DNA from 4 places in the Streptomyces sp. NBC_01429 genome. Region 3 is predicted to be linked to each of the others. Evidence: riboswitches for the same ligand, from Rfam matches in the RefSeq annotation. Region 3 holds a riboswitch; each other region holds the start of a gene.
The links. A riboswitch is a leader RNA that binds a small molecule or an ion and turns the genes downstream of it on or off. The one in region 3 is predicted to bind cobalamin.

Region 1 (5,724 bases), 5.8 Mb from region 3:
CGATCAGTTCCGGCCGGTGCGCGGCGAGTTCCCGCGAGGGTTTCCAGGGCGCGAGGGTGTCGTCGGGGCCGTGGAAGATCAGCGTGGGCACATGGAGATTGCGCGGGTCGGCGGCTTCCAGCAGCCGGTCGCCGTGCAGCCCGGTCCTGCCCTGGGCCGCCCTGACCGCGAGCGGCAGCAGCGGTCCCGGGACCCGGCGGGCGGTGGCCAGGGACCGCAGGGTGGCCTCCCAGTCCAGCACCGGCGAGTCGAGCACCAGCCCGGAGATCCGCTCGCTGAGCGCCGAGTTGGCGGCGGCGTGCAGGGCCATGGACGCGCCGATGGACCAGCCGTGCAGGACGACGCGCTCGGCGCCGTACCGGACGGCGTAGCGGATCGCCGCGTCCAGGTCGCGCCACTCGGAGTCCCCGAGGTGGCCGAGGCCGCCCGGGGAGCGGGGCGCGCCGGGGTCGGGGTCGCCCCGGTAGGCGAGGTCGAGGACGGGGAACTGCTGCCCGGCGAGGAACTCCATGACGTTCATGGGGTGCTCGCGGGTGGTGCCCAGGCCGTGCGTGGTGATCACCCAGGTGTCGCGCGCCCCGGGGACGAACCAGGCGGGCAGCGGGCCCAGCTCGCCGGGGATCGACACGTCCCGGTACGGGAGGCCGAGCGCGGTGCCGGGGTCGCCGGTGTACACCTGCGGGGTGAGGCGTACCCGGGTGCCGGTGCGCAGGATGCCGTGGCTGACGCGTTCCAGTCGGCGCACGACGGTGTCGGCGGGGTGTTCCACGCCCTCCAGGACGGGCCCGACGACGGCGTGCACGCCGGGGCCCTGGATCCCGTACGTACCGGGGCGCAGGGCCGCGAGGCAGCGGGTCAGGGTGACCTGTCCGGCCGCGGTGGCGTGGACGGTGAGACGGGGGTCGCCGGGCAGGGGCCGCCCCGGCGGTGCCTTGAGCGCGGCATCGCTGGCGTACCGGCCGGCCGCGACCGCGGCCGCGCCGACTCCGAACACTGTGGTGACGGCAGCTGCCGTTGCTTTGGCCGGGCGCACGCTCCCAGTGTCGCGACCTCCGCGCGTCCGGGCCACCGGGCGGGGGCCGTCGGGGTGTTCCGGGGCCCGGAACACCCCGGGGACGTCAGCCCCCGGCGTCGCCGCCGTCGCGCCGGCCGTAGCCCTTCAGCTTCCGGCCCACCTCGGCCACCTGCTCCTCGGACAGCAGCGCGGGCGTGCGCCCGGGGAGCGCGGCGGCGGTGAGCCAGAGCCGGCACATCCACTCCAGCTGCGCCGTGCGGTCGTACGCCTGGTCGAGGCTCGCGCCGTAGGTGACGGTGCCGTGGTTCCCGAGCAGACAGCCGGTGCGCCCGCGCAGCGCTTCGAGCATGTGCGCGGCCAGCTCCGCCGAGCCGTACAGCGCGTACGGAGCGACCCTGACCGGTCCGCCGAAGGCCGCCGCCATGTAGTGGATCAGCGGCAGCTCGGGGAGGAGCGTGGAGACGGCCGTGGCGTGCACGGCGTGGGTGTGGACCACGGCGAGCGCGTCGGTCTCCCGGTACACGGCGAGGTGCAGGGGCAGTTCGCTGGTGGGGACAAGCTCACCGAGGACCTGCCGTCCTTCGAGGTCGACGGCGACGGTGTCCTCGGGGGTGAGCCGGTCGTACGGCACCGCGCTCGGCGTGACCAGGACCAGGTCACCGACGCGTACGGAGACATTGCCCGAGGTGCCGACGACCAGCCCCTCGGCAGCCGTCCGCCGGGCGGTGGAGACCAGTTCCCGCCACGCCTCTTCCGTCGTGTCGCGCCGCCTCTGATGCGTCATGGCCCGATCCTGTCAGGTGCCGGGCCGAGGGCGCTGCCGTCTCGGTGAACCGATGACAGCCGACTCCGCGAGGGTGAACACCGCGAAGTCCCACCCAGTTCATCTTCCGTTCACCCTGACTCCTTACGTTCACCGAGGCCACCGACGTCGAACGATTGCCTGGGTCAGGTCAATGGAACACATCACGCTGCTGCTCGCGATTGTGATCGTGACAGCCCTCGTGTTCGATTTCACGAACGGTTTCCACGACACCGCCAACGCGATGGCTACGACCATCTCGACCGGCGCTCTGAAGCCCAAGGTCGCGGTGGGTATGTCCGCGGTCCTGAATCTTGTCGGCGCGTTCCTGTCGGTGGAGGTCGCCAAGACGATCTCCGGCGGCCTCATCAACGAACAGGGCATCAGAACAGAAGTGATCTTCGCGGCGCTCGTCGGCGCGATTCTGTGGAATCTGTTCACCTGGCTCCTGGGCCTGCCCTCCAGCTCCTCGCACGCGCTGTTCGGCGGGCTGATCGGCGCCACGCTGATGTCGGTGGGCGCCTCCGGCGTCAACGGCGGCGTGGTCGTCACCAAGGTGCTGATCCCGGCGCTCGCCGCGCCCGTCGTCGCCGGTCTGGCGGCCATGCTGGCCACGAAGCTGACGTACCGGATCGGCCGGAACACGGACGAGAAGGCGACCGCCAAGGGGTACCGCGTGGGCCAGATCGCCTCCGCCGGTCTCGTCTCCCTCGCGCACGGCACCAACGACGCGCAGAAGACCATGGGCGTCATCACGCTCGCGCTGGTGACCGGCGGCGTGCTCGCCCCGGGCTCCAACCCGCCGGTGTGGGTCATCGTCTCGGCCGGTCTGGCGATCGCGCTCGGTACGTACCTGGGCGGCTGGCGCATCATCCGCACCATGGGCACCGGCCTCACCGATCTCCGGCCGCAGCAGGGCTTCGCCGCGCAGACCAGCGCGGCCACCGTCATCCTGGCCTCCTCGCACCTGGGCTTCTCGCTCTCCACCACGCAGTCCTGCTCCGGCGCCGTGATGGGCGCTGGTCTCGGCCGCAAGGGCGGGGTGGTCCGCTGGTCCACCGCCTCCCGGATGTTCATCGCCTGGGGGCTGACCCTGCCGGCCGCCGGACTGGTCGCCGCGGGCGCCGAGTTCCTCACCGGTCAGGGCACCTGGGGAGTCACGGCCGTCGCCGTCCTGCTCATCGCGGGATCGGGCGCGATCTGGCTCGTCTCGCGGCGCCAGCCGATCGACCACACGAACGTCACCGAGGGCGCGGACGCCGCGGCTGGTACGGAGTCCCCGGTCGCCGGGGGCGCCGGTTCCGCCGAGCCCGCCGGCATCGTGACGACCGCCATCGCCGCCGTCACCCCGCCGCCCGCCGGGGCCGCGCAGGACCTGTCGGCCACCATCCACGCCCCCGTCCCCACCGGCACCACCGCCGAGCCCGCGCGTAAGGAAGTCATCGCATGAACATCGACTGGGCAGCGCTCGGCTCCGTCTTCGGCGTCAGCCTCGTGACCACCGTCGCCCTGGTGGGCCTGTTCACCCTGGGCATCGTCGCCCTCGCCAAGCGGGAGGGACAGCCGGAGGCCGGTACGGGGGCGCAGGGCGCCGCCGGGTCGCTCACCGCCGTCCGCACGGCGGGCGCCTACCTCTGCTTCGCGCTCTGTGTGGCGGCGGTGGCGTACGGGATCTATCTGATCGTCGCGTGACCGCCCCGCCCCGTGTGGGCCTCGGCACACTGCCCCGTCGCAGGTCAAGGCGGAGTTGACGGGTCTTTCGACGGCGTGGTGGACTGCCGGGGCCATACACGGCGGCAGAAGAGGAAGCCGGTGCGAATCCGGCGCGGTCCCGCCACTGTCACCGCGAGCGCCCCGCACGGGCGCTCCGGGAGCCAGGAACTCCTGCCGCCGCGTCACGTCGAACCGGGGCGCGGACCCTGAGTGAGGACATTTCGCCATGCCTGGCCGCGGTTCTGCCGTCGCGCGCGGCGGCGGCTCCGCCGTCACCGAGCGGGTCTTCGCGTACGGTGCCACCGCCGGCCTGCTGGCCGACCTCCTCTTCGCCGATCCGCGCCGCGGCCATCCTGTCGCGGCGTTCGGCCGGGCCGCCGGGGCCGTGGAGCGCGTCCTGTGGCGCGACCACCGCGGCTGGGGCGCGCTGTACACGGTGGTGTGCGCCGGTGGCGCCGCCGGGGCCGCCGCGCTGGCCGCCCGTGCCGTACGCCACCGTCCCCCCGCCGCCGCGGCCCTCACCGCAGCCGCCACCTGGTCCGTGATCGGCGGGACCTCGCTGGGCCGCGAGGCGCGGGCGATCGGCGCCGCGCTGGCCGCCGGGGACGTCGAAGGGGCCAGGGAGCGGCTGCCGCATCTGTGCGGGCGCGACCCGCAGACGCTGGACGGAGCGGGAATCGCGCGGGCCGTCGTGGAGTCCGTCGCCGAGAACACCTCCGACGCCGTCGTGGGCGCGCTGGTGTGGGGCGCGGTCGCGGGTCCTGCCGGGCTGGCCGGGTTCCGGGCCGTGAACACGCTGGACGCGATGGTGGGGCACAGGAGCGAGCGGTACCGCCGGTTCGGCTGGGCCTCCGCGCGGCTCGACGACGCCGCGGGATGGCCGGGGGCCCGGCTGACCGCCGCGCTGGCGATCGTCGCGGGCGGCGATCCGCGCGGGGCGCTGCGGGCCGTACGGCGGGACGCTGCCCGGCACCCGAGCCCCAACGCGGGCCCGGTGGAGGCGTCGTTCGCCGGCGCGCTGGGCGTACGGCTGGGCGGCACGCTCGCGTACGGCGGGCGGGTCGAGCACCGGCCGGTGCTGAACGGCGGCGGGCGGTCCGTGGAGGTAGCCGACATCGAGCGCGCGGTGCGGCTGTCGCGCCGGGTGAACGCGCTGGCCCTGGCGGCCTGCGTGACCGGCCGGGTCGTGTACGGCACCCTGCGGCGGACGGCCGCGCGAAGGAGGAACGGATGAGCCGGGGCGGGCGCGGCGGCGGGCTCCTGATAGCGGGGACCACCTCCGACGCGGGCAAGAGCGTCGTCACGGCGGGGATCTGCCGGTGGCTGACGCGCCGCGGGATGAAGGTCGCGCCGTTCAAGGGGCAGAACATGTCCCTGAACTCGTTCGTGACGCGCGAGGGCGCCGAGATCGGCCGTGCCCAGGCGATGCAGGCGCAGGCCGCGCGGGTGGAGCCGACCGCGCTGATGAACCCCGTGCTCCTCAAGCCGGGCGGCGACCGCAGCAGCCAGGTGGTGCTGATGGGCCGGCCCGTCGGGGAGCTGAGCGCCACCGACTACCACGGGGGCCGGCGCGAGGCGCTGCTCGGCACCGTACTGGAGTGCCTGGAGGAGCTGCGGTCCACCTACGACGCGGTGATCTGCGAGGGCGCGGGCAGCCCGGCCGAGATCAATCTGCGCCGTACGGACATCGTCAACATGGGCATCGCGCGGGCCGCCCGGCTGCCGGTGGTCGTGGTCGGGGACATCGACCGGGGCGGGGTCTTCGCGTCGTTCTTCGGCACGACGGCGCTGCTGAGTCCGGAGGACCAGGGGTTGCTCGCGGGCTATCTCGTCAACAAGTTCCGGGGCGATGTGTCGCTGCTGGAGCCGGGGTTGGAGATGCTGCGCGGGCTGACCGGGCGGGCGACGCTCGGGGTGCTGCCCTTCCGGCACGGTCTGGGCATCGACGAGGAGGACGGACTCAACGTCTCGCTGCGCGGCGCCGTGCGCGAGTCGGCGGTGGCTCCCCCGTACGGCGAGGACGTGCTGCGGGTCGCGGTCTGCGCCGTACCCCTGATGTCGAACTTCACCGATGTGGACGCGCTGGCGGCCGAACCGGGTGTCGTCGTGCGGTTCGTGGACCGGCCGGAGGAGCTGGCCGACGCGGACCTGGTGGTCGTGCCGGGCACGCGCGGCACGGTGAAGGCGCTGGCCT
Region 2 (5,724 bases), 2.0 Mb from region 3:
GTTCCCCGCGCTGCGCCGCTCGCTCGTCAAGTACACGTCCCTCTACACGGCGTTGGCCGAGGTGTACGACGTCCATCTGGCCGAGGCCGAGGAGACCATCGAGACCTCGCTGGCCACCCCGCGCGAGGCGGGACTGCTCGGTACGGACGTCGGCCTGCCCATGCTGATGCTCTCGCGCCACTCGCTGGACGCGGCGGGCGAGCCGGTGGAGTGGGTGCGGTCCGTCTACCGCGGCGACCGCTACAAGTTCGTGGCGCGGCTGAAGCGCCCGGCGCGCTGAGTGCCGCGCTGGTCGGCGCGCTGACCAACTCACGCCGACCGGCGAGACCGTCACCAACTCCTTGCCGAATCCACACTTTCCGTACCGATGTCCGGACGGGGGGTGACGGCGGGCGATCCCCTGGCTTAGTTTTCCTGCGTGTTCAGCAGGTGACCAGTGAGGGGACCACTCGCCCATGCCAGAGCCCGCACCGACCGACGCCGCACCCGACGCCGCACCCGGATCCGGTTCCGCACCCGGATCCGCACCGGGCGCGGCCCCGAAGCTCACGCCCGGATCAATCACCGTCTGGGCGCTCGTCGCCCTGGTGGGCGCGGCGGGCTGGGGGGTGCTCGCCCTCTCCCGCGGCGAGGAGGTGTCGGCCGCCTGGATGCTGGCCGCGGCCCTGGGTTCGTATGCCATCGCCTACCGCTTCTACTCCCGCTTCATCGCCAACCGGGTGCTCAAGGTCGACAAGACCCGGGCCACCCCGGCCGAGCGGCTCGACAACGGTGTCGACTTCCACCCCACCGACCGGCGTGTGCTGTTCGGCCACCACTTCGCGGCCATCGCGGGGGCCGGGCCGCTGGTCGGTCCCGTCCTCGCCGCACAGATGGGGTATCTGCCCGGCACCATCTGGATCGTGGCGGGCGTGATCTTCGCCGGCGCCGTCCAGGACATGGTGACGCTGTTCTTCTCCACCCGCCGCGACGGCCGGTCGCTCGGCCAGATCGCCCGGGACGAGATCGGCCCCTTCGGCGGGGCCGCCGCGCTGGTCGCGGTCTTCATGATCATGATCATTCTGCTGGCCGTGCTGGCACTGGTCATCGTCAACGCCCTGGCCCACTCGCCGTGGGGCGTCTTCTCCATCGCCATGACCATCCCGATCGCCCTGTTCATGGGCGTGTACCTGCGCGTGCTGCGGCCCGGCCGGGTCACCGAGGTCTCGGTCATCGGCGTGGCGCTGCTGCTGCTCGCCATCGTGTCGGGCGGCTGGGTCGCGGAGTCCTCGCTCGCCGGCACCTTCACGCTGGAAGCGAGCACGCTGGTCATCTGGATGATCGCGTACGGCTTCCTCGCCTCCGTACTCCCGGTGTGGATGCTGCTGGCGCCGCGCGACTACCTGTCGACGTTCATGAAGGTCGGCACGATCGTGCTGCTCGCGCTCGGCGTGGTCATCGCGCTTCCGACGCTGAAGATGGACGCGGTGACCGAGTTCGCGAGCCGGGGTGACGGGCCGGTCTTCGCCGGATCGATGTTCCCGTTCGTCTTCATCACCATCGCGTGCGGCGCGCTCTCCGGGTTCCACTCCCTGATCTCCTCGGGCACCACTCCGAAGATGGTCCAGAAGGAGACCCAGATCCGGATGATCGGCTACGGCGCGATGCTGACCGAGTCGTTCGTCGCGATCATGGCGATGATCACGGCCTGTGTCATCGACCCGGGTCTGTACTTCGCGGTCAACTCCCCGGCCGGGGTCATCGGCGGTACGGTCGAATCGGCGTCGCAGGCGGTCGCCAACCTCGGCTTCACCATCTCGCCCGACCAACTCGCCCAGGCGGCCAAGGACGTCGAGGAGACCAGCCTGCTGTCGCGGACCGGCGGCGCGCCGACCTTCGCCCTCGGCATGTCGGAGATCTTCTCGTCCGTCCTCGGCGGCACCGCGCTGAAGGCGTTCTGGTACCACTTCGCGATCATGTTCGAGGCGCTGTTCATCCTCACCACGGTGGACGCGGGCACCCGTGTCGGGCGCTTCATGCTCCAGGACATGCTCGGCAACGTGTACAAGCCGATGCGCCAGGTCAGCTGGAAGCCGGGCGTCTGGTTCGCCAGCGCGGTGGTGGTCGGCGGCTGGGGCTACTTCCTGTGGGTCGGCGTCCACGACCCGCTGGGCGGCATCAACCAGCTGTTCCCGCTCTTCGGCATCGCCAACCAGCTGCTGGCTGCGGTGGCCCTCGCCGTCTGCACGACGCTGCTGGTCAAGTCAGGACGGCTGAAATGGGCCTGGGTGACCGCCGTACCGCTCGCCTGGGACGCCGCCGTGACCCTCACGGCGAGCTGGCAGAAGATCTTCTCCGGCGACCCGAAGGTGGGCTTCTTCACCCAGCGCGACGTGTACCAGTCGGCCATCGACCGGGGCGAGGTGCTGCCGCCGGCCAAGACGATGGACGACATGCACACCGTCGTGACCAACTCCACGGTGGACGGGGTCCTCTCGGCCCTCTTCGCGCTCCTGATCCTCGTGGTCATCGCGGACGCCGGACGGGTCTGCCTCAAGGCGATCCGCGCACCGGAGAGCGTGAAACTGTCGGAGGCGCCGTACGTCAGGTCCGGCATCGTCGCCCCGGCGGGGATGATCCCCACCCAGGAGGAGAAGGCGGAGCTGGCCGCCGCCGAGGCGGAGGCGAAGGTGGCGGCGGGCGCGGGAGCGGGACCGGGAAGCGGCGCCTCATGACGGCGGCCGTGACCGTGACCGCCAGAGCGCGGCACATCGCCGGGCGGATCCGCTGGTACGTGCGCGAGCTGACCGGCGAGTCGGGGTACGACCGGTACGTCGCCCACACCACCGCCCACGCCCCGGAGGCCCGGATCATGAGCCGCCGGGCCTTCGAACGCAGCCGCACGGACGCCCGCGAGGCCGACCCGCGCGAGGGCTTCCGCTGCTGCTGAACGGCCGCACCACGAAGGCACAGCGGTGCCGGGAGGGGTACCGGGAGCGGTACCAGCGACCGTAACCGAAGCGACCCACGACACAACATCTGGGGGGTGCCGCACCGCGCGCCCCCCAGATGTATGCTCGACCTCGCTGTCGACGCAGGGGAATCCGGTGCGAATCCGGAACTGTCCCGCAACGGTATGCGTTGGCGTGTTTTGTCACGCCCGCGTAAGTCCGGGTACCTGCCGACGGTGCGTCCGGCTCGACCCGATCCGGACGCCCAGACGTCCGGGCCTCGCGGTTGGGCCGGTGGACGCCGTACGCGGTAGGTGCTGCCCGGACACGGGCCGCGTCCCCCTGCGTACGGCCGGTCCCCCGTTTCCCTCCGTTGGCCCAGAGCCGAGCGAGGGAGAGCCCCACCGTGACCATCGCGCCAGCCGATCCGGTCTCAGTCGATCCGGTCCCAGCCGTTACGGAATCCGCCGAGCCGAAGGCCGACGGACCCGGCACCGCGCTGCTGCGGACCCTGACGGACCTGACCGCCGATCTGCCCGACACCGACCCGGGCAGGGTCGCCGCCGCCGCGCTGCGGGGCCGCAACGCCCGCTCGGACGAGGCCGAGTTGCGGGAGCTGGCCACCGAGGCGGCGGCCGGACTGATCTCCGAGGACCCGGCGTACTCCCGGCTCGCGGCCAGACTGCTGACGCGCACGATCGCGGACGAGGCGGCGACCCAGGGCGCCGTGTCGTTCTCCGCCTCCGTCACGACCGGGCACCGCGAGGGTCTGATCGCGGACCGTACCGCCGCCTTCGTCGCGCTCCACGCTGCCCGGCTCGACGCGATGATCGACACCGCCGCCGACGACCGCTTCGGCTACTTCGGGCTGCGGACGCTCTACAGCCGTTACCTCCTGCGGCACCCGATCACCCGCCAGGTCATCGAGACCCCGCAGCACTTCATGGCGCGCGTCGCCGCCGGGCTCGCGGAGGACGAGAGCGACCGGGCCGTGACCGAGGTCGAGCGGCTCTACACGCTGATGAGCCGGCTGGAGTACCTCCCCTCCTCCCCCACCCTCTTCAACTCCGGCACCCGGCACCCGCAGATGTCCTCCTGCTATCTGCTGGACTCCCCGCTGGACGAGCTGGACTCCATCTACGACCGCTACCACCAGGTGGCGCGGCTCTCGAAGCACGCGGGGGGCATCGGGCTCTCGTACTCCCGTATCCGCTCGCGCGGTTCGCTGATCCGGGGGACGAACGGCCACTCCAACGGCATCGTCCCGTTCCTGCGCACGCTCGACTCGTCGGTCGCGGCCGTCAACCAGGGCGGCCGGCGCAAGGGCGCGGCCTGTGTCTACCTGGAGACCTGGCACGCGGACCTGGAGGAGTTCCTCGAACTGCGCGACAACACGGGCGAGGAGGCGCGGCGTACGCACAACCTGAACCTCGCGCACTGGATCCCGGACGAGTTCATGCGCCGGGTCGAGTCGGACGGGAGCTGGTCGCTGTTCTCCCCGGCCGACGTGCCGGAGCTGGTGGACCTGTGGGGCGACGAGTTCGACGCCGCGTACCGCAAGGCGGAGGCGGACGGACTGGCCCGTAGAACCATCCCCGCGCGCGAGCTGTACGGCCGGATGATGCGCACCCTCGCCCAGACCGGCAACGGCTGGATGACCTTCAAGGACGCGTCGAACCGTACCGCCAACCAGACCGCCGAGCCCGGCCACACCGTGCACTCCTCCAACCTCTGCACGGAGATCCTGGAGGTCACGGACGACGGCGAGACGGCGGTCTGCAACCTGGGGTCGGTCAACCTCGGCGCGTTCGTGCTGGAGTCGGGCGAGATCGACTGGGAGCGGCTGGACGAGACCGTCCGCACGGCCGTCACCTTCCTCGACCGCGTCGTGGACATCAACTTCTACCCGACCGAGCAGGCCGGCCGCTCCAACGCGAAGTGGCGCCCGGTGGGCCTGGGCGCGATGGGTCTCCAGGACGTCTTCTTCAAGAAGCGGCTGCCCTTCGACTCCCCCGAGGCCGCCGCGCTCTCGACGCGGATCGCCGAGCGCGTCATGCTCGCCGCGTACGAGGCGTCCTGCGACCTCGCGGAGCGCAACGGCCCGCTGCCCGCCTGGTCCAAGACGCGCGCCGCGCGCGGGGTGCTGCACCCCGACCACTACGACGTGGAGCTGAACTGGCCGGAGCGCTGGGACGCGCTGCGCGCCCGGATCGCCACGACGGGCATGCGCAACTCGCTGCTCCTGGCGATCGCGCCGACGGCGACCATCGCCTCGATCGCCGGCGTGTACGAGTGCATCGAGCCGCAGGTCTCCAACCTCTTCAAGCGCGAGACGCTGTCGGGCGAGTTCCTCCAGGTCAACTCGTACCTGGTGGACGAACTGAAGCGGCTCGGCGTCTGGGACGCGCAGACCCGCGAGGCGCTGCGCGAGTCCAGCGGCTCGGTGGCCGGCTTCGGCTGGGTACCGGCGGAGGTGCGGGAACTGTTCCGTACGGCGTGGGAGATCCCGCAGCGCGGACTGATCGACATGGCCGCCGCCCGTACGCCGTTCCTGGACCAGAGCCAGTCGCTGAACCTGTTCCTGGAGACGCCGACCATCGGGAAGCTCAGCTCGATGTACGCGTACGCCTGGAAGAAGGGGCTCAAGACGACGTACTACCTGCGCTCGCGCCCGGCGACGCGGATCGCGCGGGCGGCGGGCTCGCAGCAGGCGTCGCGGCCGGAGCCCACCCCCGTACCCGCGCAGGCGGCCTCTGTTGAGGACGCGATCGCCTGCTCCCTGGAGAACCCCGAG
Region 3 (5,724 bases):
CCCAGGTCGCGGTAGGCGCGGGCGGTCGCGTTCAGTTCGGCCGGGGTACGGTCCTGGACCAGCGCGGGTTCGTCGAGCTGGACCCACTCGGCGCCGGCCGCCCGCAGATCGGCGAGCACCTCCGCGTACACCGGCAGCAGCCGGTCCAGCAGGGTCAGCGGCTCGAAGTCGGCCGCGACGCCCGGGGCGGGCTTGGCCAGCAGCAGGTAGGTGACGGGGCCGACGAGGACCGGGCGGGCGGTGTGGCCGAGCGCGAGGGCTTCCGTGAACTCGGCGACCTGCTTGGCGGAGTCGGCGGTGAAGACGGTGTCGGGGCCCAGCTCGGGCACCAGGTAGTGGTAGTTCGTGTCGAACCACTTCGTCATTTCCAGCGGGGCGATGTCCTGGGTACCCCGGGCCATCGCGAAGTAGCCGTCCAGCGCGTCGGCCTCGACCGCCGCGCGGTGCCGCTCGGGGACAGCGCCGACCATGACGCTGGTGTCCAGGACATGGTCGTAGTACGAGAAATCACCGGACGGCACTTCATGGATTCCGGCGTCGGCCAGCTGCCGCCAGTTCGAACGGCGGAGGTCCGCCGCGGTCTCCCGGAGGGCGTCGGCGCCGACCCGGCCCTTCCAGTAGCCCTCGATGGCCTTCTTCAGCTCACGGTTCCGACCCTGGCGGGGGTAGCCGTACACGGTGGCTCGTGCTGCCGCGGCTGCGGGCTTCGCTGTCACGGAACTCTCCTTCGCGAGATGTGTCCTGGTATCCCGGGGACGGGACCGAGGACGCGAAGGGACGACCGACCGGGCGGCCCACGACGCTGTGCCGTCGCGCGTGCCGCTCGATATGTACGCCGACCCGCCCACGAGGTCACCGGGATGTCCGCGCGCGATCGGTCGCGTGCGGGCAACGGGCAGGTCTTCGGACTCGCGGGCCCGTCTCGTGTGGATCACGAGACACCTACTGGCCGTCGCTTCCCGGACCCGGTCGGATCCAGTGCTTGTATGACGGCGGTCGTTCCCACTCACCGCTGCGGGGCAGTCCCGGATTCCCACCGGGTTCCCTCTTACGACACCCCGCCTGGCGGACGGGGCGAACCAGCTGCACGTCCACCTTAGAGCGAGAAGAGGCGGGCGCACACTCCTGCCCGCATCCCGGGACGCGACCCGGGTCACGCGAAGTGACGGTATGGTGACGCCCCGGAGTTCCGGGGGGCTCCGTGTTCGGACCCGGGGCCCGCCGCGTTCACGCCCGGGCGACTCCGCGTTCCGGTTCGCGGCGGGGTCACCGTAGGGTGACCGACGCGATCGTGTTCACGTTCCGGACCGGGGCAGGCCGGACCGGGGCTGTGGGTCCAACTCCCCCCAGAGGTACGGCGAAAGGACACCCGTCCGTGAAGGTTCACCACCTCAACTGCGGCACCATGCTGCTGCCCACCGCCCACCTGGTGTGCCACGTCCTTCTGCTCGAAACCGACAACGGCCTGGTCCTCGTCGACTCCGGCTTCGGCCTGGAGGACATCGCCGACCCCAAGCGGCGCCTGGGGGCTTCGCGGCACGTGATCCGGCCGGTGCTCCGCGTGGAGGAGACCGCCGCCCGTCAGGTGGAACGGCTCGGCTTCAGCCGGGACGACGTCCGGCACATCGTCGTCACGCACTTCGACGCCGACCACATAGGAGGGCTCTCCGACTTCCCCCGCGCGCGCATACATGTCACCGCCGCCGAGGCGCTCGGGTCCATGATCGCGCCGTCCCGGCGAGAACGCATGCGCTACAGCTCGGCGCAGTGGGCGCACGGCCCGAGGATCGTCGAACACAGCCCCGACGGGGAGAAATGGCGAGGATTCGCTGCGGCCAGGGAACTCGACTCCATCGCTCCCGGGATCGTCCTCGTCTCGCTGCCCGGCCACACCCGTGGACACGCGTGCGTCGCGGTCGACACCGGCCCCCGCTGGCTGCTGCACGCCGGTGACGCCTTCTACCACTCCGCGACGGTCGACGGCCGCTCCCGCATCCCCGTCGCCCTGCGGGCCATGGAATCCTTCATCGCCTTCGACCTGGGCAGAGTGCGTGACAACCACGCCCGTCTCGCCGAACTCCAGCGACGCGCGGAGCCCGATCTGGCGATCATCTGCGCCCATGACCCGGAGATGTACGCGAGGGCGAGCGCCGGGAATTAGCCGGTCCGCCCGGGCGATGGAGACGCTGCCGGGGTGATCACCCGGGGTCGTGGGATATATATCGGCGGTCGATATATGCTCGACGCATGACACGACGGAACCCGTCCTTGACGGAACCGCAGTACTTCATCCTCGCCGCGCTCATGGACGGGCCGTTGCACGGTTACGGCATCATCAAAGCCGCCGAGCAGGCCACCGACGGGCGGCTCCGGATCGCTGTCGGCACCCTCTACGGCGCGCTGGACCGGATGGAGCGGGCCGGGCTGGTGGCCGCCGACCATGAGGAGATCGTGGCCGGGCGGGCGCGGCGCTACTACCGGCTCACCGAGGACGGCACCGCGGTACTCGGCCGGGAGGCGCAGCGGATGCGGCAGGCGGCGGCCGTCGTCATCGGACGCGCGCGGGATGTCGGAGCGGCGCCGGCATGAACCGTCTGCTGCTCGCGGCCTACCCCGCGCCCTACCGTTCCCGGCACGGAGAGGAGCTGCTGGCCTGCCTGGCCGAGGCGTATCCCGGCCGCTCCTGGCCCCCGCCGCGGGAGTTCGTCGCCTTGGCGCGGTCCGGGGTGCAGGTCCGTGCCCGTGCCGTCGCCGACGACACGGCCCGGCCGTGGTGGCTGGACGGCGTCCATCTGACCGCTCTCGTCCTCGCCGCGCTGGCGCTGGTGCCGTACCTACAGGACGTGTGGCACTGGGCACTGCGCATCGATCCCGGCCGGCACGCCATCGCCTTCCACTTCTCCGGGTGGTACCCGTGGGCGGAAGGCCCCACGGGGACCCGGCTCCTGCCCTACGGGCTGCTTCCGCTGGTCTGCCTGATCGCCCTGCTGCGCGGCAGGCCGTGGATCGCCCTGCCGGTCGCGGCAGTGATGATCTACGCCGGTGCCACGTTCAACAGCGGTACGCTCTTCGGCGACGAGGGCAAGGCGGGCCTGGGCTACTACGGTCTGGGCGCCCCGATCACGGCCCGTGACCTGGTGCTGTCGGGCACGTTGTGCGCCGCGTGCGCGGTGCTGGCGGTCTGCCGTCCCGGCCGGCTGCGGCGCCACTCGTACCGCTGGCTGGTCCCCGTCGTGCTCGCCATGATCGTGGCCGGGGGCCTGCACGTCATCTCCATCAGTCCGGCCTTCCAGCGCGGCCTGTTCGCCGTCGAAGTCGTCGCGCTGATCGCGGCGTGGGTGGCGACGGCCGCCACCGGCGACTACCGGTGGCTGATCCCCGTCGCGGTGTTCGCGTTCATCCGCACACAGGCGATCGTCATCCGGCCGAACGGGTTCGTGAACTCCCTGCCGGACCTGGTCGTCCTTCTCCTCCTGATCGCCCCGCTCCCGGTCCTGGCGATCGCCGCCCAGCGTCGGCAGAGCCGGGCCCTCCTCCGGTAGCAACAGCCCCCCCCGCACGGAGCGGCGCGTGACCGCGCCGCCCCCCACCAAGCCGCTGCCCCCACGAAGACAGAGAACGCGATGACTCGGCGAGATCCCTCCAACCTGTCCACGCACCCGGGCCCCGGCCAGGTCCACGGCACCACGTCCGAACCCGGTCCCGCGCGGAGGCCACGGCTACGCGTCTCGGCTCCGCTGTGCCTCCTGGGGTTCCTGGCGGTCTACCTGATCGCTGTCCGTACCCCGTTCGGGCAGCGGGCGGAGAACGCCCTGTTCGGCGGGTACGGCGCCAAACCGGCGTGGATCTACGGCTGGTCGGGGGCGGCCTACGGTTCATCGGCCATGCCGCCGCTGGAGCACACCGCGATGTCCACCCTGCTCGTGGGCGTCGCGGTCATCGTCGCCGTCACTCTGGTGCGCAGGTGCTGGTGGCGAGGGTGCGCGGCGATCGGGATCGTCGTGGGCACGATGGGCGGCAAGGAAGTCGCCAGGATGATCCTGCCCCGCCCCGATCTGGTGGGTGCGAGGGAGTCACTCATCGAGTCGAGCTTCCCCAGCGGACACGCGGCCATCCCCGCCGCGCTGGCCCTCGGCGCCGTCCTCGTCGCTTCTCCCCGCGTCCGCCCCTACGCCACGGCGGCCGGGATGCTGTGGCTCGCCGTCACCGCCGGCGCCGTCCTGGCCACCTACCACCATCGCCCGAGCGACGTACTGGGTTCCACACTGCTGGCCTGCGCCTGCTACGGCCTCGCGGCCCGGCTGCTGCCACCGGGCGACGGACCGGGCGACGCACCGGGCGACGCATCGGGCGACGCATCGGTCGTCACGCGGCGCCCTTGTGCGCTGCCTGCGGTCTCCCTGGCGGTGTCGGCGGCCGGCGCGCTCGTCGCCGGTGCGCGGCACGACTCCGTCCCCCAATCGCTGGTCTTCGCGGCGGCGGCCTTCCTGTGCGCGGCCCTGTTCTGGTTCACCACGGCGCGGGGGCCCGCGCACACCGCACGCCGCACGGACCCCGCACCGGGCTGACCATCCCAGTCGCAGAACGAACGCTGCCTGGTGCTCTAGCAGGTACCGTCCGACACCTGAAGCCCCTTGCCCGCGCCCGCGGTCCGGTTCACGATGCTCGGTACGCAGGCCGTCCCGTCGAGGCTGTAGGAGTACGGGATGCTGACGGTGGTGTTGGACTGTGGGTCGGGCCCGGCGGGCTTGTTCTCGCTGGTGGGGCTGGACCAGGTGACGTTGTCGAACGTGTTGCCGCCGACCTGCCAGTAACCGACCGTGTCGGTGTAGAAGGTGCCCAGGACGTCCTTGGAGTCCTCGAAGTAGTTGTTGTCCACCTTGGCCCGGGCCCCGGCCCGGGAGTTGATGCCGGACTTGTTGAGCTTCACGTAGTGGTTGTTGTACATGTGGGCGACGCCGCCCCGCAGCAAGGGCGTGCGGGAGTCGATGTTCTCGTACCGGTTGTGGTGGTACGTGATGAAGCTGTTCGACAGCTCGCTCTCACTGGAGCCGACGAGCCCGCCGCGGCCGGAGTTGCGCAGGACGCTGTAGGACAGCGTCACGTACTGGGTGTTGTCCTTCATGTCGAAGAGGCCGTCGAACCCCTCCGACTCGCCGCCCGACGCCTCCAGGGTGGTGTGATCGACCCAGATGTTGCGGACGTTCCGCTCCATGCCGATGGCGTCACCCCCGTTGGAGGTGGGCGAGCCGGACTTCTTGACGTTCCGCACGGTCACGTTCTGGATGATGATGTTGCTGGACTCCCTGATGTGGATGCCCAGTTGATCGAAGACGGCACCGCTGCCGACGCCTAAGATCGTGACGTTGCTGATCTCCTTGAGCTCGATCAGACCGGCGGCCGTGTTGCAGCTCCCGCCCGACACCTTGCTGGTGTTGCCGTGGTTGATGGTCCCCTCGACCTCGATGGTGATCGGGGTGCTGCTGCTGGCCCGGCCGCACAGGGCCTGATGGATCGCGGTCCCTGTGGTGGCCCGTACGGTCTGCCCGCCGGCCCCGCCGGTGGTCCCCCCGTTCTGGGTCGCGTAGCCGGTGACACCGCCGACCGCGGCCGACGCCGGGGGTACCGACACCGCCGCACCGGACGTGGCCGCGAGGGCCACCGTGACCAGCGCCGCGCGGAATCGTGGTGCGACTCGTCTGCTCATATCGTCTCTCCTCAACC
Region 4 (5,724 bases), 1.9 Mb from region 3:
GTCGGTGAACGAGAACACCACGTCCTCCACCGGGTGGCCCAGCTCGGCCACCCGGGCCAGCGCGGCCAGCTCCTCGGCGCTGTTGCGGTCCAGGCCGCGCAGGAGCCCCTCCACGGTCGCCGGGTCGTCGTCGGTCGCGGCGAAGCGGTGCCGGAGCACCACCTCGGTACGCCCGCCCGGCAGTTCACGGAAGAGCCAGCCGCCGCCCATGGCGGCGACCGGAGGGTGGCTGCGTTCCTGACGGAAGCTCACATACCGGCGCTCGGGGTCCAGGACCCGCCGGGAGACCCAGTTGGCCACCTCGCCGTTGACCAGGGCCCAGATCTCGAAGCGCTCGCCGCGCCCGCCGCGTTCCAGATGGACGAGATGAACGCTCGGGCCGAAGATCGCGGGCCAGCGGGTGGCGTCGGCCACCAGGTCGTAGAGCACCTGGGCGGGCGCGGAGACGATACGGGTGTGCTCGGTGCGGTGTGTCGTCGGCCGGGCCGTGCCGGCGGGCCGGGTGGTCGCTGTCATGGGGCGGTTCTCCTCAACACGCTTGCGGAACAGGGAGGGTGAGGGGCCCTGCCCCCTCACCCTGAGTGGTGGTGCGCACGGCCCGGCGGGTCAGCCGGCCGTCGCCACGGCGGTGTCGTTGACCAGGCTCAGCAGGGCGCGGGGTGTGCCGACCTCGGCCACGTCGTCGTCCGTCAGGTCGACGCCGAACTCCTGCTTGATCCGGGCCGCGCTCTCCATCAGCGCCAGCGAGTCGTAACCCAGCTCCTCAAGAGGGGTGTCCAGGATGTCGCCGGTGAGGTCGATGCCGTCGTCCTGGCCCGCGCAGGCCACCAGGATGCGGCGGAGGTCGTCGAGGTCCATGGTCGCCATGAGAGTTCCCCGCTCTTTTCTGTGAGGTGATGAGGTCGTTGAAGTGGTGGAAGTGGTTGAAGTTGAGGTGGTTGAAGTTGAGGTGACCGAGGCCGGGGCGGGGCGGTCACTGCTCGGGACCGGTGACGACCACCGCCGAGTTGAAGCCCCAGCGACCGCGCGCCAGGACCAGCGCGGCCGTGACCGGCCGGCCGCGCGGCTCGCCCCGGACGAGGTCGATGCCGTACTCCGGCGGTACGTCGGCGCTGTGGCCGGTCGCCGGGATCACCTGGTCCCGGATCGAGAGCAGCGCGGTGACCAGGTCGACCGGGCCGCCGCCCGCGGAGAGCCGGCCGGTGAGCGCCTTGGGCGCGGTGACCGGCACGCCGTGCGGCCCGAAGATCTCGCGGATCGCCTCGGCCTCGGCCCGGTCGAGTTCCGGTGTCCCGGCCCCGTCTGCGAACACCACGTCGATGTCGGAGGGCCGCAACCCCGCGTCGGCCAGGGCAAGTTCGGCGGCGCGGCGCAGCCCCGGCGGACGGCCGGAGCCGGGCCTGGGGTCGAATGTCGCCGCGTAGCCGACGACCTCCCCGTACACCTGCGGCGCACCGCGCTCGCGCGCCCGGGCGCCGTCCTCCAGGATGACGATCGCGCCGCCCTCGCCCGGCACATGGCCCGACGCCGCCGTGTCGAACGGCAGATAGGCGCGGGCCGGGTCGTCGACGGTGCTGACCAGCCCGCCGGACAGCTGGGCCGACCAGCCCCACGGGTCGAACGCCGAGTCCACCCCGCCGCTGAGCACCATCGACGTGCCGCGCCGCACGGTGCGCCGGGCGTGGCCGACCGCGTCGAGCCCGCCCGCCTGCTCGGCGACGAGCGCGGCGCCGGGTCCGCGCATGCCGTTGCGGATGGAGATCTGGCCGGTGTTGACGGCGTAGAACCAGGCGAACGACTCGTAGACGCTGACGAATTCGGGGCCCTGGCTCCAGAGCTTGTGGAACTCCCGGTGGGTGAACTCGAAGCCGCCCTGCGCGCTGGAGGTGACCACGCCCATCTCGTAGTCCGGCAGGGTCTCGGGGCCGATCCCGGCGTCCGCCAGCGCCCAGTCGGCCGCGACCAGCGCGTACCGGGTCGAGACGTCGGTCTGCGGCAGCAGCCGGCTGGGTAGCAGCTCGCCGGCCTCGAAGTCCAGGATCTGCCCGGCCAGCCGGGACGGGTAGCCCGAGGCGTCGAAGCGGGCCAGCTCGCCGATCCCGCTCTGCCCGGCCAGCACGGCCTTCCAGTAGGCGTCCGTGCCCAGCCCGTTCGGGGCTGCCACGGCGAGCCCGGTGATCACCGTACTCATCGCGCCACCTCCGGATCGTGCAGCACCATCGCGCTCTGGAAACCGCCGAAGCCGCTGCCCACCGTCAGGACGGTGTCCACCCGCTGCTCGCGCGCGGTCAGCGGTACGTAGTCCAGGTCGCACTCCGGGTCGGCCGTGCGCAGATTCGCCGTGGGCGGTACGACATTGGCGTCGATGGCCAGCAGCGAGGCCGCGATCTCGATCGAGCCGATGGCGCCGAGCGAGTGCCCCACCATCGACTTGATGGAGCTGATGGGCACCTCACGGGCCCGCTCGCCCAGGCTGCGCTTGTAGGCGGCGGTCTCGTGCCGGTCGTTCTGCTTGGTGCCCGAGCCGTGCGCGTTGATGTAGTCGATGGCGCCGCGGTCCAGGCGGGACTCGTCGAGCGCCACCCGGATCGCCTCGGCCATCTCGCGGCCGTCCTTCTTCAGACCGGTCATGTGGTACGCGTTGCACCGGGTGGCGTAGCCGCCGACCTCGGCGTAGATGTGCGCGCCGCGCGCGCGGGCCGCCCCGTACTCCTCCAGCACGAACATGGCCGCGCCCTCCGCGAGCACGAAGCCGTTGCGCGAGCCGTCGAACGGCCGGGAGGCGTGTTCCGGGTCGTCGTTGCGGGGGGTGGTGGCCTTGATGGCGTCGAAGCAGGCGACCACGATGGGGGAGATCGGGGTGTCGGCGGCGCCGGCGACGACGGTGTCGACGGTGCCCTCCCGGATCAGCTGCACCGCGTAGCCGACGGAGTCGAGGCCGGAGGTGCAGCCGTCGGAGACCATCGCCACCGGGCCCTCCGCACCGGCGGCCCAGGCCACCTCGGCGGGCATCACCCCGGGGCTGAGGTAGTCGAACATGTGCGGCGAGAGATAGCCGGGATCCACCAGCCACTCCCGGCCCGCGTCCGACATGACCAGGTACTCGTTCTCCAGACTGGTCGCCGAGGCGACCGCGCTGCCCAGGCTCACCCCGATCCGGTGCGGGTCCAGGGAGTCCAGCTCCAGACCGCTGTCGGCGATCGCCTCCCGGGTGCAGGCGACGGCGAACTGGGTGGCGCGGTCCATCCGGCGGATCTCCCGGGGGCTGAGCCCCTCCGCCGCCGCGTCGAAGTCGACCTCGCCCGCGATCCGGGACCGGAAGGGCGAGGCGTCGAAGAACGAGATGGCGCGGGTGGCGGTACGGCCGTCGGTCAGCAGGCTCCAGAACTCCTTCGTCCCGGCGCCTCCGGGGGCGCGTACGCCGATACCGGTGATCACTACGCGCCTGCTCAACGCGGGCCTCCCGCGCGGTCGTGGGCGGGGCCTTGGGCGGGGCCGTGGGCGGGGCCCGGCCCCGTGGACCGGCAGCGCCCGGCGCCGGTCCTGTCTCGGTTCATGCGGAACATCGCTGTGCGTCCTTTCGCCTCAGAGCCTGTCGGGTGCAAGGCTGCTGGTGGCGACTTGAGCGCGGCTCGACGCCGGATGGTGGCGCGAGGGAGCGCGGCCGGTGACCGGGGCCCACCTGTGGAAACACGGCCGACAGGGGCGATTTCCGGCTGTGATAGCTTGCCGAGGCCAGTCGAACCCATGTACGTGGGTCAGGGAATCCGGTGGAAATCCGGAGCTGACGCGCAGCGGTGAGGGTGACGGGCGTGGCATCGGCCACTGGGCGGCGACCGTCCGGGAAGGCGTCACGTCCGGGAGATCCCGAGTCCGAAGACCTGCTGGCCGCCCCCGTCCTTTCAGGCGGCGGGGGAGCACCGTACGAACGGGCTCCGCGCATGGGCCCTCGAACGCAGAGGAACCACCGTGCCGATCGCGCGCCCGCTCCGTCCCGCCGCACTGACGACCCTGCTCCTCGCCGGAGCCCTGTCCCTGACGGCCTGCGGGGGAGGCGGTACGGCACAGGACGCGAAGACGGCCGAGGACGAGGCCGCCGGATATCCCCGTACCGTCGAGAACTGCGGACAGCGGGTACGGATCGACGCCCCGCCCCGCCGCGCCGTCTCGCTCAACCAGGGGACGACGGAGATCATGCTCTCCCTCGGTCTGGCGGACCGCATGGCCGGGACCGCGACCTGGACCGACCCGCTGCTGAAGGGGCTGGAGAAGGCCAACGCCGAGGTCCCCCGGCTCGCGGACAACAACCCCTCCTTCGAGAAGGTCCTCGACGCCGAGCCCGACTTCGTCGCCTCCTCCTTCCAGTCGACGCTGGGCAAGGGGGGCGTGGCCACCCGGGCGCAGTTCGAGAAGCTGGGCGTGCCCACGTACATCTCGCCCGCCGACTGCACCAAGAACGACAAGACCGTGGGCACGGACGGCGCCCGCTCCACCCCGCTGGCCATGGAGAGCGTCTACGGCGAGGTACGGGACCTGGCCGAGGTCTTCGGGGTCGAGGAGCGCGGCGAGAAGGTCGTCGCCGCGCTTGAGGCCCGGATGGCGAAGGCGACGGCGGGGCTGGACGCGGCGAAGACCGAGAAGGTCACGCTGCTGTACTGGTTCGCCAACTCCGACTCCCCGTACATGGGCGGCTGCTGCGGCGCCCCCGGCATCATCACCAACGCCGTCGGCGCGAAGAACGTCTTCGACGACACCCAGGACGAGTGGCCCCAGATCAACTGGGAGACGGTGGCCGACCGCGACCCCGACTTCCTGGTGATCGGCGACCTCACGCGCAAGTCGCAGTCCGCCGAGACCGCCGCCAAGAAGATCGAGTTCCTGGAGTCCAATCCGGTCACCAAGGAGATGGACGCGGTCAGGAACAAGCGGTACGTGCTGCTCAGCGGCCAGGCGATGAACCCGACCATCCGCACGGTCGAAGGCGTCGAGAAGGTCGCCGCTGCGCTGCGCTCGTACGCGCCCGCGAAGTGACGATCCAGCGGGAGCGGGATCCGGAGCGGGACTCGGCGAGAGATCCGGCGGGGGAAGCGGCCGCGGATCCCGGTGCGCCGCAGTCCGCCGCACCGGAGCACGCCGCACCGACCTCCGCCGCACGCGCCTCCCGCGGGCCGCGCGCCCTGTGGGGTCCGGGGAGCCCGCGCGTGCTGCTCCTGTGCGCCGGCGGGCTCGCCGCGCTGGTGGCCTCCGTCGCCGTCGCGATCACCATCGGCCCGGCGCAGATCCGGGTCGGCGACGTCTGGTCGGTCGTGGCCGCTCACCTCGGCTGGGGCGAGTCGCGGCTCACCCCGATCCGCGACGGAATCGTATGGAACCTGCGGCTGCCGCGCACGCTGCTCGCGGCCGTGTGCGGCGCCGGACTCGCGGTGTGCGGGGCGGTCATGCAGGCGCTGCTGCGCAATCCGCTCGCCGACCCGTTCGTGCTCGGTGTCTCCTCGGGCGCCTCCACCGGCGCCGTGCTCGTCGTCGTCCTCGGGGTGGGCGGCGGCGCCCTGTCGCTGTCCGGCGGCGCGTTCCTGGGCGCGCTCTGCTCGTTCGCGATGGTGCTGCTGCTCAGCCACACGCTCGGCGGGACGACGGACCGGGTGGTGCTCTCCGGGGTCGCGGCCATGCAGCTGTTCTCCGCGCTCACCTCCTTCATCGTCATGACGTCCGCCGACGCGGAGA

Region 1: it holds a riboswitch for cobalamin, as region 3 does, so the genes downstream of both, OG627_RS27610 (cobalamin biosynthesis protein) here and metE (5-methyltetrahydropteroyltriglutamate--homocysteine S-methyltransferase) in region 3, are expected to answer to the same signal.
Region 2: it holds a riboswitch for cobalamin, as region 3 does, so the genes downstream of both, OG627_RS10270 (ribonucleoside-diphosphate reductase subunit alpha) here and metE (5-methyltetrahydropteroyltriglutamate--homocysteine S-methyltransferase) in region 3, are expected to answer to the same signal.
Region 4: it holds a riboswitch for cobalamin, as region 3 does, so the genes downstream of both, OG627_RS09710 (ABC transporter substrate-binding protein) here and metE (5-methyltetrahydropteroyltriglutamate--homocysteine S-methyltransferase) in region 3, are expected to answer to the same signal.

Annotation. Positions count from the first base shown of each region.
Region 1 is NZ_CP109599.1:6,269,194-6,274,917, reverse strand. It holds gene OG627_RS27630 (alpha/beta hydrolase) at 1-1,033, opposite strand, end outside; gene OG627_RS27625 (class II aldolase/adducin family protein) at 1,119-1,799, opposite strand; gene OG627_RS27620 (inorganic phosphate transporter) at 1,972-3,267, shown strand; gene OG627_RS27615 (hypothetical protein) at 3,264-3,509, shown strand; cobalamin riboswitch at 3,572-3,723, shown strand; gene OG627_RS27610 (cobalamin biosynthesis protein) at 3,757-4,764, shown strand; gene OG627_RS27605 (cobyric acid synthase) at 4,761-5,724, shown strand, end outside.
Region 2 is NZ_CP109599.1:2,464,110-2,469,833, forward strand. It holds gene OG627_RS10255 (GntR family transcriptional regulator) at 1-280, shown strand, start outside; gene OG627_RS10260 (carbon starvation CstA family protein) at 456-2,714, shown strand; gene OG627_RS10265 (YbdD/YjiX family protein) at 2,711-2,929, shown strand; cobalamin riboswitch at 3,053-3,179, shown strand; gene OG627_RS10270 (ribonucleoside-diphosphate reductase subunit alpha) at 3,337-5,724, shown strand, end outside.
Region 3 is NZ_CP109599.1:457,932-463,655, reverse strand. It holds gene metE (5-methyltetrahydropteroyltriglutamate--homocysteine S-methyltransferase) at 1-716, opposite strand, end outside; cobalamin riboswitch at 878-1,099, opposite strand; gene OG627_RS02110 (MBL fold metallo-hydrolase) at 1,376-2,161, shown strand; gene OG627_RS02105 (PadR family transcriptional regulator) at 2,248-2,589, shown strand; gene OG627_RS02100 (hypothetical protein) at 2,586-3,542, shown strand; gene OG627_RS02095 (phosphatase PAP2 family protein) at 3,624-4,568, shown strand; partial or broken gene OG627_RS02090 (pectate lyase family protein) at 4,607-5,707, opposite strand.
Region 4 is NZ_CP109599.1:2,341,293-2,347,016, reverse strand. It holds gene OG627_RS09730 (aromatase/cyclase) at 1-516, opposite strand, end outside; gene OG627_RS09725 (acyl carrier protein) at 607-867, opposite strand; gene OG627_RS09720 (ketosynthase chain-length factor) at 974-2,191, opposite strand; gene OG627_RS09715 (beta-ketoacyl-[acyl-carrier-protein] synthase family protein) at 2,188-3,453, opposite strand; cobalamin riboswitch at 3,720-3,903, shown strand; gene OG627_RS09710 (ABC transporter substrate-binding protein) at 3,970-5,031, shown strand; gene OG627_RS09705 (FecCD family ABC transporter permease) at 5,178-5,724, shown strand, end outside.